DNA from 3 places in the Arthrobacter sp. 10T44 genome. Region 2 is predicted to be linked to each of the others. Evidence: riboswitches for the same ligand, from Rfam matches in the RefSeq annotation. Region 2 holds a riboswitch; each other region holds the start of a gene.
What was found. A riboswitch is a leader RNA that binds a small molecule or an ion and turns the genes downstream of it on or off. The one in region 2 is predicted to bind S-adenosylmethionine.
Positions count from the first base shown of each region.

Region 1: linked by a shared signal. The riboswitch ahead of AC1DBL_RS00115 (aminotransferase class V-fold PLP-dependent enzyme) and the one ahead of AC1DBL_RS04290 (DUF1737 domain-containing protein) in region 2 are both predicted to bind S-adenosylmethionine.
Region 3: linked by a shared signal. The riboswitch ahead of AC1DBL_RS14890 (bifunctional o-acetylhomoserine/o-acetylserine sulfhydrylase) and the one ahead of AC1DBL_RS04290 (DUF1737 domain-containing protein) in region 2 are both predicted to bind S-adenosylmethionine.

Region 1 covers NZ_JBFTGT010000001.1:22,197-26,687, forward strand. Annotated here, with positions in the region: gene rsgA (ribosome small subunit-dependent GTPase A) at 1-573, shown strand, start outside; gene hisN (histidinol-phosphatase) at 642-1,454, shown strand; SAM riboswitch class IV at 1,544-1,657, shown strand; gene AC1DBL_RS00115 (aminotransferase class V-fold PLP-dependent enzyme) at 1,692-3,119, shown strand; gene AC1DBL_RS00120 (class I SAM-dependent methyltransferase) at 3,192-3,983, shown strand; gene AC1DBL_RS00125 (Nramp family divalent metal transporter) at 4,079-4,491, shown strand, end outside.
Region 2 covers NZ_JBFTGT010000001.1:906,203-910,693, forward strand. Annotated here, with positions in the region: gene cls (cardiolipin synthase) at 1-807, opposite strand, end outside; gene AC1DBL_RS04285 (aminodeoxychorismate lyase) at 901-1,878, shown strand; SAM riboswitch class IV at 2,000-2,114, shown strand; gene AC1DBL_RS04290 (DUF1737 domain-containing protein) at 2,129-2,446, shown strand; gene AC1DBL_RS04295 (rhodanese-like domain-containing protein) at 2,443-2,889, shown strand; gene AC1DBL_RS04300 (O-succinylhomoserine sulfhydrylase) at 2,886-4,094, shown strand; gene AC1DBL_RS04305 (glutamate--cysteine ligase 2) at 4,091-4,491, opposite strand, start outside.
Region 3 covers NZ_JBFTGT010000010.1:20,358-24,848, forward strand. Annotated here, with positions in the region: gene AC1DBL_RS14880 (CPBP family intramembrane glutamic endopeptidase) at 1-634, shown strand, start outside; gene AC1DBL_RS14885 (VOC family protein) at 762-1,400, opposite strand; SAM riboswitch class IV at 1,613-1,728, shown strand; gene AC1DBL_RS14890 (bifunctional o-acetylhomoserine/o-acetylserine sulfhydrylase) at 1,791-3,107, shown strand; SAM riboswitch class IV at 3,292-3,407, shown strand; gene metX (homoserine O-acetyltransferase MetX) at 3,419-4,491, shown strand, end outside.

The DNA.
Region 1 (4,491 bases), 880 kb from region 2:
TTCCCGGTGATCATCTCCAAGACCGCGGATTCGGCCGCCTCCGGCATCGACGCCCGCTCCGATGACGGCCTGTCCGCCCGGCTGGACAAGGCCGCCGTGTCGCAGCTGCGGGACTACCTCGACGGGAAGGTCACCGTCATGCTGGGCCACTCCGGCGTCGGCAAATCCACCATGGTGAACGCGCTCACCGGCGCCGAACGGGCCACCGGCGGCGTCAACGCGGTCACCGGCCGCGGCCGCCACACCTCCTCCTCCGCGCTGGCGCTGAAGGTCAGTGATGCGCCTGCGGGCAGCTGGATCATCGACACCCCGGGCATCCGCTCCTTCGGCCTGGCCCATGTGGACCCGGACCGGATCCTGCGTTCCTTCCCGGACCTGGCTCCTGGCACCGATGACTGCGAGCGGGGCTGCAAGCACGACGCCACCGCCGTCAATTGCGGCGTGGACGCCTGGGTGCAGGGCGGCCACGCGGGCCCGTCCGGCCCGGCCCGGCTCGCCTCGCTGCGCCGGCTGCTGGGCACCGATCCGCGGCTGGAAGCGCAGGACACCAAGGAACTCGGCAGCGTCTCATAGCCGCGTCTACTTGGCGGCAGCGACGTGGCCTCCCGGTCCGCGGCGCGTTTTGACGGTAGTTTGGAAGCATGAGCCAACCAGCTTCGAGCTACAACGATGACCTGCGCCTTGCCCATGTACTGGCAGATTCCGTAGATTCCCAGACCATGAGCCGCTTCAAGGCGCTCGACCTTCGGATCGAGACGAAGCCGGACCTGACCCCCGTCACCGACGCGGACAAGTCCGCCGAGGAAGCCATCCGCGGGCAGCTGTCCCGCTCCCGCCCGCGCGACGCCGTCCTGGGCGAGGAGTTCGGCAGCTCCGGCCACGGTTCGCGCCGCTGGATCATCGACCCGATCGATGGCACCAAGAATTTCGTCCGCGGCGTCCCGGTCTGGGCCACCCTGATCGCCCTCGTCGACGAAGGCGAACCCGTGGTGGGCGTCGTCAGCGCCCCCGCACTGGGCAAGCGCTGGTGGGCCGCCAAGGGCGCCGGCGCCTACATGGGCCGCTCACTGGCCGCCGCGACCCGGCTGAGGGTCTCCAACGTCTCCCGGCTCGCCGATGCGTCGCTGTCCTATTCGAGCCTCGGCGGCTGGAAGCAGCGCGGCAACCTCGACGAGTTCCTCGGACTCACCGAGGAGGTCTGGCGTACCCGCGCCTATGGCGATTTCTGGTCCTACTGCCTCGTGGCCGAAGGCGCCGTCGACATCGCCTGCGAGCCCGAACTCAACCTCTACGACATGGCGGCGCTGGTCCCGATCGTGACGGAGGCCGGCGGCCGCTTCACCTCGCTCGAGGGAGAGGACGGCCCCTTCGGCGGCAACGCGCTGGCGACCAACTCGATCCTGCACTCCGAAGTCCTCAAGCGCCTCAACCCGGGCCTCGACGACCTGCTCTAGCCGGCCACGCCCGAGGCAGCCCGTAACACTACGCTTCATATTCCGCCCTCCCTTTTCCGTGCGACCGGCCATGTCCTAGGCTCGAAGCAGGTCACGAGTGCCAGCGCAAAACCCCGGTTTGCTGGCCGGCAACCCTCCATTCGCGGCGGGGTGCCCCGGGTGACGACCTGGCCGGTCCGGAGCGGACCCGGCAAGCGCGGATCCCCTGTGTGCGGGGTCCTTTTCGAGCGAGGTCCCATGACGACTGCCACCATCCCCACCCACACCACCAGCGCCGGCGGCCCGGAGTTCACCGACGCACGCTTCGACGCCGCCCGCCGGCCACTGTCCGCGGTTTCCGGCGCCGAAATCCTGGCCCCCCTGATCCAGGGCGGCCAGGTCCGGTACGCCAACCTGGACTACGGAGCCTCCGCCCCGGCGCTGTCCGTGGTGTCCGCCTACCTGAACGAGATCCTGCCGTACTACGCCAGCGTGCACCGCGGCGCCGGCTACGCCTCCCAACTGAGTACCTCGGTGTACGAAAACGCCCGGAACATCGTCCGCGGGTTCGTCGGCGGCCGTCCGGATGACTCCGTGATCTTCACCCGGAACACCACCGACGCACTGAACCTGCTGGCCGGCTGCCTGCCCGTCGACGACGGCCGACACACCGGCGAGGTGCTTTACCTCGATATCGAGCACCACGCCAACCTGCTGCCCTGGCAAAACGTCCCGCACCGCAGCGTCGTCGCGGCGCCCACCCTCGCCGGCACCGTGGAGCGGCTCCGGGCGGAACTCGCCCTCGGCGGAGTAAGCCTGCTCGCCGTGACCGGCGCGTCCAACGTCACCGGCGAAATCCTGCCGATCCGTGAGCTGGCCGCGCTGGCGCACGAATTCGGCGCCCGGATCGCCGTCGATGCGGCCCAGTTGGCCCCGCACCGCCGCATCAACATCGCCGCGGACGACGTCGACTACCTCGCCTTCTCCGGCCACAAGCTCTACGCCCCGTTCGGCGCCGGCGTGCTGGTGGGCCGGCCGGACTGGCTGGACGCCGGCACCCCGCACCTGGCCGGCGGCGGCGCAGTACGGGACGCACGGCTCGACGCCGTCAGCTGGACCACCGGGCCGGCCCGCCACGAGGGCGGCTCCCCCAATGTCCTGGGCGCGGCCGCGCTGGCCCGCGCCAGCCAGGTCATCGAGGCGCTGGACGAGCAGCAGTGGCACGCCCACGAGGACGCCATCCGTTCCTTCCTGGTCGAGGGGCTGGAGCGGATCGACGGCGTAACGGTCCACCACATCTTCGAGGACACCGGCCGGGAAGGCGGCCCCGGGACGATCGGCGTGGTCAACTTCTCGGTCGCCGGTTACGACGCCGGCCTGGTCGCCGCATACCTGTCCGCGGAGCACGGCATAGGCCTGCGCGACGGCCGGTTCTGCGCCCACCCGCTGCTAAAACGGCTCGGCCTGCCCGCCGGTTCGCTCCGGGCCAGCTTCGGCCTCGGCTCACGGCTCAACGACGCGCAGCGGCTGCTCGCCGGGCTCCAGGAGCTGCGGCGGAACGGCCTGGGCTGGGACTACGTCGTAGACGCCGGACGCTGGGTGCCGGCCAACGACACGCGGAGCTATCCGCACTGGGCGCCGAACACGCCTGGCACCGCTGGCGCAGCCCCCTGCTCCGTCGACTGACCGGCAGCGCAGCCCGGGCCGCGTGCGGTAAATTCGACAGGTACGCACCAGAGCTGCCGAAGGAGATCGCACGTGGCACGCGGCGGCCCCAAACTGCACCACCCCGGACTGCAGGGTGGCCCAAAACTGCAGCACCAGCGGCGGCGGGAGCTCGGGCAGAGCTTCCAGGACGGCGGCGAGCACTACGACCGGGTCCGGCCCGGCTATCCGGCGGATTCGGCCGATTGGCTGATCCCGGCCGGGGCCCACGACGCCGCCGACCTGGGCGCCGGGACCGGTAAGTTCACGGCGCTCCTGGTCCAACGGGGGCTCAGGACCGTGGCCGTCGATCCGTCCCCGGACATGCTCGACCAGCTGCGCCGCGCCCTCCCGGGAGTCGCCGCCGTCGAGGGTACCGCCGAACACACCGGGCTGGCTTCGGGGGCCTTCGACCTGGTCACGGTGGCCCAGGCCTGGCACTGGTGCGATCCCCTGCTGGCCAGTACCGAGGCGGCCCGGATCCTGCGGCCGCACGGCGTTCTCGGCCTGATCTGGAACCAGCTCGACACCTCGGTCCCCTGGGTGCACAGGCTGTCCCGGATCATGCATGCGGGGGACGTCCACAAGCCCCACTTCACGCCGCCGCTGGGACCGGAATTCATCGGGCTGGAGAGTCATCTCACCCGCTGGGAGGATCCAGTAACCACGCAGGACGTCATGGAACTGACCAAATCCCGCAGCTACTACCTGCGGGCAGGCGAGAGCACCAGGGCCAAGGTGCTCGCTAACCTCGACTGGTACCTGCACGAGCACCTCGGACACACTGCCGGGCAGCTCCTGCCGCTTCCCTACCTGACGCAAAGCTGGCGTGCCGTCAAAGCCTGAGGTTCCCGCATTGCACTGACCACGCCGCGGCGCCTATTATTTCGGTGTGCCTAACTTATATTTGTAGGCACTCAGGAACTTCTTGGGAGCCCGCAGTGCTGGACGTAGCCGGACACGAACCCCTGCCCGCGGGGAAACCGCCTGCCCGCAGGATCAGGGGTAGCCGCCGGGCTTTGCTGGGCCTGCTCGGCCCGGCGTTCGTGGCTGCCATCGCCTATGTGGACCCCGGCAACGTCGCCGCCAACCTGACGGCCGGGGCACAGTACGGTTATCTGCTCGTCTGGGTTCTCGTCGCCGCCAACGTCATGGCGGTGCTGGTCCAGTACCAGTCCGCCAAGCTCGGCATCGTCACCGGCAAGACCCTCCCGGAGATCCTCGGCGAGCGGCTCCGGCCGGCCTGGCGCCGCGCCTTCTGGGTCCAGGCCGAGATTGTGGCCGCAGCCACCGACCTCGCCGAGGTGGTGGGCGGCGCGGTGGCCTTGTACCTGCTCTTCGGCCTTCCGCTCCC
Region 2 (4,491 bases):
GGCCATCAGCTCGACCCATTCCCGGCCGATCTTGCGGTGCCGCGGGTTGTTGTAGGACGGTTCGATCAGGTTCTGCGACCCGGTGAAGGCGACCTCGCCGTCGATCACCATGATCTTGCGGTGGTTGCGCAGGTCCGGGCGGCGCCACTGGCCGTGCACGGGCCGCAGCGGCAGCATGGGCCGCCAGCGGATCTTGCTGGCCTTGAGCCGGGCGATGAGCTTGCTGTACCCCTTAATCCGCAGGGTGCCCAAGTGGTCGAACAGGAGGCGGACTTCGACGCCGCGCTCGGCGGCCTCTTCCATCGCCGTCAGCAGGTCATCCGTGATGTGGTCCGAGCTGAGGATGTAGAACTCGGCGTTGATAAAGGACTCGGCTTCGCGCACCGCCGCCGCCATCGCCTTAATCGAATCCGGGTAGCCGGGCAGGAGCTCCACGTGGTTGCCGTCCACCATGGGCAGGGAACCGAGCGTCTTGTTCAGCTCCGCTGCGGAGGACACCCATTCCGGGCCCTCGTACTTGCTTTCCACCATGGCCAGTTCCGACGTGCCGGCCCGCACCCGGGTGTTCACCGCGTCCTGCTGCGCCCGGCGCTTGCGGGAGAGCCGGAAGTTGCCGAAGAGCAGGAAGAGGACCACGCCCACGGCCGGAACGAAAAAGATGATCAGGAGCCAAGCCATGGCCGTGGTGGGGCGGCGGTTGCCCGGGATGATGCCGAGGGCAACGACCCGGATACCGAGGTCGATGACGGTCAGGATCAGGATCACCCAGGACGGAAGTGACCCCGCCAGCGAAAATGGCCACAGCACAGGCAAACCCCTCAAGCTCCAGACCCGCGGAACAGTTCCGGAACGGGCAACCCGCACAGCTTATCCCGACCCGGGCCGCACTAAGCTGAAGGCATGACTACCCCCGCCTCTGTTCCGGCCCGCGCGACAGTGCTGGTGTTCCTCGATCCCGCGTTTGAGAAGGGCCGCGTCGCCGACTCGTCCAAGCCGCAGCTGATGGCCACCGACCAGGGTGCCACCCGCGGCGACGGCGTTTTCGAGTCGCTGCTGGTGGTGGGGGGACGCCCGCGCAAGCTGCAGGCCCACCTGACCCGGCTGGCCGGCTCGGCGCGCGCGCTGGAGTTGGACATCCCGGCGGAGGACGCCTGGCGGCGCGCGATCGAGACCGCGGTCAGCGAATACCGCGGCCGGGCCGCCACGGCGGTCGGAGCCGCCGGCGACGGGGCCGGCGGAGCGGACGAGGTCGTGGTGAAGCTGCTCGCCAGCCGCGGCGTGGAGGGCGCGGCCACGCCGACGTGCTGGGTGCAGGCCTCGCCGCCGCCGGAAGCCGGCCGCCGGCAGCGCGAGACCGGCATCGACGTCATCCTGCTGGACCGCGGCTACGACAGCGAGGTGGGCGAACGCGCCCCGTGGCTGCTGCTGGGCGCCAAGACCCTGTCCTACGCGGTCAACATGGCGGCGCTCCGGTACGCCCACCACCAGGGCGCGGACGACGTCATCTTCACCTCCGCCGACGGCCGGGTCCTGGAGGGCCCGACGTCGACCGTGCTGCTGGCGCACCTGGAGACCAGCGACGACGGCGCGGGCGGCGTCCGCACCGTGCGCCGGCTGATCACCCCGCAGCTGGACAGCGGAATCCTCCCGGGCACCTCGCAGGGCGCCCTGTTCACCGCGGCCAAGGCCGCCGGGTGGGAGCTCGGCTACGGCCCGCTGGTACCTGCCGATCTGTACGACGCCGACGCCGTCTGGCTCATCTCAAGCATCCGGCTCCTCGCCCCGGTGAACCACATCGACGGCAAGGAGATCGGCACCCCCGAACTGCGGCGGCAGCTCACGGCCGAGCTCAACGAACTGTTCGCCACGATCGAGTAGGAGCCGGCCGGTCCCGGGTGATGCTGCTCCGCCCCCGGAAAGGTGCCATGCCAGCGTCCGCGTGACTTAACATGACGACGCCGCCGGTGCCGCCGGCGTCGTAAGTGCTACGTTTTTGGGGAGTAATGAGACCCGGCGCCAAGCCCTGACTGGCCGGTCGGCAACCCTCCCTTTCGCGGCGGGGTGCCTCAGGTGAATACTCGGCATATCGACCATTCGAGCTGCAAGCGTGAAAGTAAGGAGATCCGTCGTGCCCGACGCATCCGCACCCGCTGTGCCCGCCACAGCCCCCGCCCAATCCCCCGCCGCACCCGGACCCGCCGAGGAAAGACTGGCGTACCGGCTGTTCACCGGGCCCGATGACCGCAGCTTCTGCGAGCGCGTTTCGGCCGCCCTGGCCGAGGGCTACGTCCTGCACGGCAGCCCCTCCGCCACCTTCAACGGCAGCACCGTGATCGTGGCCCAGGCCGTCGTGCTGCCGGCCGCGATCGCGAGCGCCGACGCCGCCGTCGCCAACGCGGTGGATGAGCTCGACGGCGCCGAGTTCACCGGCGAGGGCCACGCATGAGTTACGCCGGAGACCTGAGCCCGCAGGAAGCCTGGGCCAAGGTCGGGGCGGGCGCCATCCTGGTGGACGTCCGCACCGAGGCGGAATGGTCGCAGATCGGCGTCCCGGTCACCGGGGCCGGCACCGAAGACCGGCAGGATCCGCTGTTCGTCCAGTGGACCCTGGCCGGCGGAGCCCCCAACCCGCACTTCCTGGAGCAACTGCAGCGGCAACTCCAGCGGCAACTGCGGCAGCACGCGCCTGGCGCCACGGCGGCCGAGCTCATCTTCCTGTGCCGTTCCGGCGCCCGCTCGGTCGCCGCCGCGAACGCCGCCACGGCGGCCGGCTTCACCGCCTACAACGTCCTCGAGGGCTTCGAAGGCGAACCGGGCCCGACCGGCGCCCGGACCGTGAACGGCTGGAAGAACCACGGCCTGCCGACCAACCTGGAAAGCACTAAGTGAGCTTCAATCCCGATGCCCAGGGCTGGAGCCCGGACACCCAGGCCGTCCGCGGCGGACTCGACCGCACCGGGTTCCAGGAAACCACCGAACCGATCTTCCTGAACTCGGGCTTCGTCTACGAATCCGCCGCCGCGGCTGAGCGCGCCTTCACCGGCGAGGACGAACGGTTTGTCTATTCCCGCTACGGCAACCCCTCGGTGGCCACCTTCCAGGAACGCCTCCGGCTGTTGGAGGGAACCGAGGCGTGCTTTGCGACGGCGTCGGGCATGTCTGCGGTGTTCACCGCTCTCGGGGCATTGCTGGGGGCCGGCGACCGCGTGGTCGCCGCCCGCTCGCTCTTCGGATCCTGCTTCGTCATCCTCAATGAGATCCTGCCGCGCTGGGGCGTGGAGACAGTCTTCGTGGACGGCCCGGACCTCGAGCAGTGGCGGTCGGCGCTGGCCGTGCCGACGACGGCCGTGTTCTTCGAATCTCCCTCGAACCCCATGCAGGAAATTGTGGACATCGCCGCCGTGAGCGAACTGGCGCACGCCGCCGGTGCGACCGTGGTGGTGGACAACGTCTTCGCCACTCCCCTGCTGCAGCGGTGCGGGGAGCTGGGCGCGGACGTGGTCGTGTACTCCGGCACCAAGCACATCGATGGCCAGGGCCGGGTGCTCGGCGGCGCGATCCTGGGCACCCGGGAATTCATCGAGGGCCCGGTCAAGCAGCTCATGCGCCACACCGGCCCGGCATTGTCCGCCTTCAACGCCTGGGTGCTGAGTAAGGGACTGGAGACGATGGCCCTGCGGGTGAACCACTCGTCCGCCTCGGCGCTTCGGCTGGCCGAATGGCTGGAGGCCCAGCCCGCGGTCAGCTGGGTTAAGTACCCGCTGCTGCCGTCCCACCCGCAGTACGAGCTGGCCGCCAGGCAGATGAAAGCCGGCGGCACGGTGTTGACTCTGGAGCTTTCGCCCTCGCCCGGCCGCTCCGCCAAGGAAGCCGCGTTCGCGCTGCTGGACGCGTTGCGGATCATCGATATTTCCAACAACCTCGGTGATTCAAAGTCCCTGATCACGCATCCGGCCACCACCACGCACCGCGCCATGGGCCCGGAGGGGCGCGCGGCTATCGGGCTGAGCGACGGCGTCGTGCGGCTCTCGGTGGGGCTGGAAGACGTCGAGGACCTGATCCGCGACCTCGGGCAGGCGCTCAAGCAGGTCTAGCCCCGGCGCACCCGCGAAAGCACGGGGGCCGGTTCTGACATTCCCTCGGCGTCCGCACCGTGCATCGTGACCCGCACGGCATGGGCGACGACGGCGGCCAGGCCGGCGTCGTCGGAGGGGGTGTCCAGCCCCGGAGCGCAGAGCGCCTGGCGCTGCAACTGCGAGCCCGTGCCGTGCGCCAGGACGCGGTCCACGCCGCGGCGCACCAGGTCCAGCTCCCCTTGCTCCGCTAGGACGGGGGCCACGAAGTCGACCAGGGCGTGCGCCACCTCGCCGGCGGGAGCGGGACGGAAGCTGCCGAAGTCCAGCAGCTCGCCGCGCAGCCCGCAGTTGCTGGCCTGCCACGCGGCCATTTTTAGCAGGACCGTCGGCACCGGGGCCGGATCCACACCGTCGC
Region 3 (4,491 bases), on a different contig from region 2:
GAACCGCTCGCAAAGCAGCCGGGAGTATTTCGACCTCACGTACCAGTTGCTGGACATCATCTTCGCCCTGGTCCCGGTGGTGCTGGTGATCCATTTCCTGACCGAACTCCGGCCCGCCGGCATGGCCGCCGGCACGGGCAGCTCGGCGTTCCGGAAGCTGGGCTTCAACTTCGCCCGGCCCGGCAAGGACCTGCTCCAGGGCCTCGGCCTCGCTGCCCTGATCGGCATACCGTCGCTCGGGCTCTACGCGGCCGGGCGGGCGCTGGGGATCACGACGGCGATCATCCCCAGCGCACTGGACTCCTACTGGTGGACGGTGCCGGTCCTGATCCTCTCCGCGATCCGGCACGGGATCGTGGAGGAGGTGATCGTGGTGGGCTACCTGCTGGACCGGCTCGGCAAGTTCGGCTGGGGCATGCCGCTGGCGATCTTCGCCAGTTCGATGCTGCGCGGCAGCTACCACCTCTACCAGGGCTTCGGGCCGTTCATCGGCAACGCCGTCATGGGCGTCATCTTCGCGCTGATCTACACGAAGACGCGCCGGGTGATGCCGCTGGTGATTGCGCATGCGCTGCTGGACATCGTGGCCTTCGTCGGATTCAGCCTCTTCGGCAAGGCGATCGGCCTGGGCTGAGCAGGCATAACCCGCGTTGCCCCCAGTGGCCCGCCGCCGGCGACGGGTTAAAGTGTTTCGGCCGCCAGCGGTGGGTGGCATCATTGGCACCCGCTGCTGGCGGCCGAAGTTTTTCGGGCAGGAAGCGTCAGATCGTGACGGCTCCGGAATCGGTTTCGAAGGTGACGGACAGGATTCCCGGCGTCCCGTGCGGGGCCAGCCAGTTCACGTCCACGTCCTCCAGCGGCTTCTCGACCGGTTCACCCAGCCACTCGGTGACCCGCTCGGCCGAGCCCGCGATCGTGAGGGCAGACATCTTCACGTTGCTCTCATAGGCGTTGGACGGGTGCAGGGCGGGGTCGCCTTCCCACTTGAGCATGTAGGGGACCTGCGGATCCGCGATCAGGCCCAGGATGCCGATCTGCTTCCAGACCAGTTCGCGGCCGTCGGGGAACTTGCGGTTGCCGTTGACGGCGGAGCGGCCCAGCCGCTCCTCGAACGGTGCCAGGTCGTCAACCTCGACGCACCAGCCCATCCAGCCACCGCCGGCGGCCGAGCGGGCGCGGACTGCCTGCCCGAACGGCGCCTTGTCGGAGGCCGGGTGGTCCAGGACCTCCACGACCTCGAGGTACTTGTGCCCGGCAAGCGGGATAATCATGTTGCGGGTCCCGAACCGGGGGTGTATTCCGCCCTTGACGGCTTCGACCCCGAGGGCGGTCGCAATACGTTCGGTGGTGGCAGCCAGGCCATCTTGTTCACAGGCGTAAGAGACGTGATCCATGCGCATGCCCTCATCTTGGCACTTTGTGATGGAGCTCTCAGCTTAGGATGCCCTTACCGTGATGGGATGTCATTTTCCGGAGCTCACCGCGCGGATTTGCCCGGCCAGAACCACGGCACTTTCCGGCTCCCGGGCGTGCGCCGGGCGGCGGTGGGGCCGTTCTTCATTTTCGTCACAAAGCTATCCAGGCGTAATGGCGCGTTCGTAGACTGAAGCCAGGTCATGAGCGCCAGCATCGAGCCCCGGCTTGCTGGCCGGCAACCCTCCTTGCGCGGTGGGGTGCCCCGGGTGAAGACCTGGCCCGCCGGCGTCCGCCGGCAGGCAAGCGCGGCGCCAGAGCCGTTCCGGCCCCAGAGGCCAGGGGCGGCCTGTGCCCAGTCATTAGGGAGCTCTCCGATGTCCAACGCCTGGTCCTTTGAAACCCGCCAGATCCACGCCGGCCAGGAGCCGGACTCCGCCACCGGCGCGCGGTCGCTGCCGATCTACCAGACGACGTCGTTCGTCTTCCCCAGTGCAGAGAGCGCCGCCAACCGGTTCGCGCTCGCCGAGCTCGCCCCCATCTACACCCGGATCGGCAACCCCACCCAGGACGCGGTGGAACAGCGGGTCGCGAGCCTGGAGGGCGGCCTTGGGGCGCTCCTGCTCAGTTCCGGCCAGGCCGCCGAAACCTTCGCGATCCTCAACATCGCCGAGGCAGGAGACCACGTCGTCGCCAGCCCCAGCCTCTATGGCGGGACCTACAACCTGCTGGCCCACACGCTGAAGAAGTTCGGTATCTCCGTGACGTTCGTGGAGGACCCGGACAACCTTGAGCAGTGGCGCGATGCCGTGCAGCCGAACACCAAGCTGTTCTTCGGCGAGGTGGTCTCCAACCCCCGCCAGGACGTGCTGGACATCGAAGGCGTCGCGGACGTCGCCCACCGGGCCGGGGTGCCGCTGATCGTGGACAACACCCTCTCCACCCCCTACCTGATCCGCCCGATCGAGTGGGGCGCCGACATCGTGGTGCATTCGGCCACCAAGTATCTCGGCGGACACGGTGCCGCGATTGCCGGCGTGATCGTCGACTCCGGCAACTTTGACTTCGGCAAGGACCCGGAGCGCTTCCCCGGCTTCAACACCCCGGATCCCACGTACAACGGCCTGGTCTATGCCCGCGACCTCGGGGCGGACGGGGCGCTGGGAGCGAACCTGTCCTTCATCCTCAAGGCCCGGGTCCAGCTGCTGCGCGACCTCGGTTCGGCCGTCTCGCCGTTCAACGCCTTCCTCATCGCCCAGGGGATCGAGACGCTGAGCCTGCGGGTGGAACGGCACGTCGCCAACGCCCTGCGGGTGGCCGAATGGCTGGAAGCCAGGGACGACGTCGAATCCGTCGCCTACGCCGGGCTGCCGTCCAGCCCCTGGTACGAGCGCGGCCGGAAGTACGGCCCGAAGGGGACCGGCGCCGTCGTCGCGTTCAACCTCGCAGGGGGAGCGGAGGCCGGCAAACGCTTCGTCGACGCCCTCGAACTGCACTCCCATGTGGCGAACATCGGTGACGTGCGCTCGCTGGTCATCCACCCGGCGTCGACCACGCACAGCCAGCTCTCGCCGGAGCAGCAGGCGGTCGCCGGCGTCAATCCCGGCCTGGTCCGGCTCTCGGTGGGCCTCGAGCACATCGACGACATCATCGCGGACCTCGATGCCGGCTTCCGGGCGGCCAAGAACGCCTGAGGTCACGCAGCACGCCGACTTTCCCCACCTTTGCGGGGATGGCCCCGGGAATCGCCGACACTTCGGGGCGACCCGCCGGGCGCGTCTGTCAAAGGTGGGGAAACTGCGGTGTTGACGGGTCCGGCTGTCACACAGCCGTCACAATCTTCGCGCTTGCGCGGCCGTGTTTCGTAGAATCGACGCAGGTCATGAGTGCCAGTGACAGCCCCGGCTTGCTGGCCGGCAACCCTCCATTTGCGGCGGGGTGCCCCGGGTGAAGACCTGGCCTGCCGGTCAGCTGACGGCGGGCAAGCGCGAAGTTAGGTCCTCACATGACGATTGCCGTCACCCGCACGGGTGTACCCGAAAGCAAACCCTCCACTGTTCCCGACGGCGCTGGTTCCGACGGCGCTGGTTCCGACGGGACGGTGCAGTACCTCCCGATCGGTTCCCTGGCCCTTGAATCCGGTGCCACCCTGCCTGAGGTCACCCTCGCCTACGAGACCTGGGGGACGCTGAACGCCGATGCCTCCAATGCGGTGCTGATCGAGCACGCCCTGACCGGCGACACCCACGTGACCCGCGGCGCCGGCGAGGAACCGGGCTGGTGGGAGGAACTGGCAGGCCCCGGCGCCCCGGTGGACACGGACAAGTACTTCGTGGTCTCCATCAACATCCTCGGCGGCTGCTACGGCTCCACCGGGCCCTCCACGCCGGCCCCGGACGGCCGGCCCTGGGGCTCGCGCTTCCCGCTGGTCACCCTCCGGGACAGCACCGCGGCGGAAGCCCGGCTCGCCGACGCGCTGGGGATCAGCAGCTGGTATGCCGTGCTCGGCGGCTCGCTCGGGGGAGCGCGCGCGCTGGAGTGGGCGGTGACCTACCCGGCGCGGGTGCAGCGCTGCGCCGTGATTTCGGTCGGCGCCAGCAGCACCGCCGAACAGATCGCCTTCGCCCAGGCCCAGACCCTGGCAATCCGCCAGGACCCCAACTTCAACGGCGGCGACTACTACGGCGGCCCGGAACCGCACGCCGGACTGGCCCTCGCGCGCCGGATCGCGCACATCACCTACCGTTCCGCAGCCGAGCTGGACGGGCGCTTCGGACGCAACGCCCAGGCGGCCGAGGCCCCGCTGGAGGCCGGGTCGCTGGCCGGCCGTGGGCGCTACCAGGTGGAGAGCTACCTGGACCACCAGGGCAACAAGCTGGTGCGACGCTTCGACGCCAACAGCTACATCGCCATCACCGAGGCGCTCATGAGCCACGACGTGAGCCGCGGCCGGGGAAGCCTGGAGCAGGCCGTCTCCCTGGCCACCGCGGAGTTCTTCGTGGCGGCCGTGGACTCGGACCGGCTGTACTTTCCCGCCCAATCCCGAGAGCTCGCCGACGCCCTGCCGGGGGAGGTCCC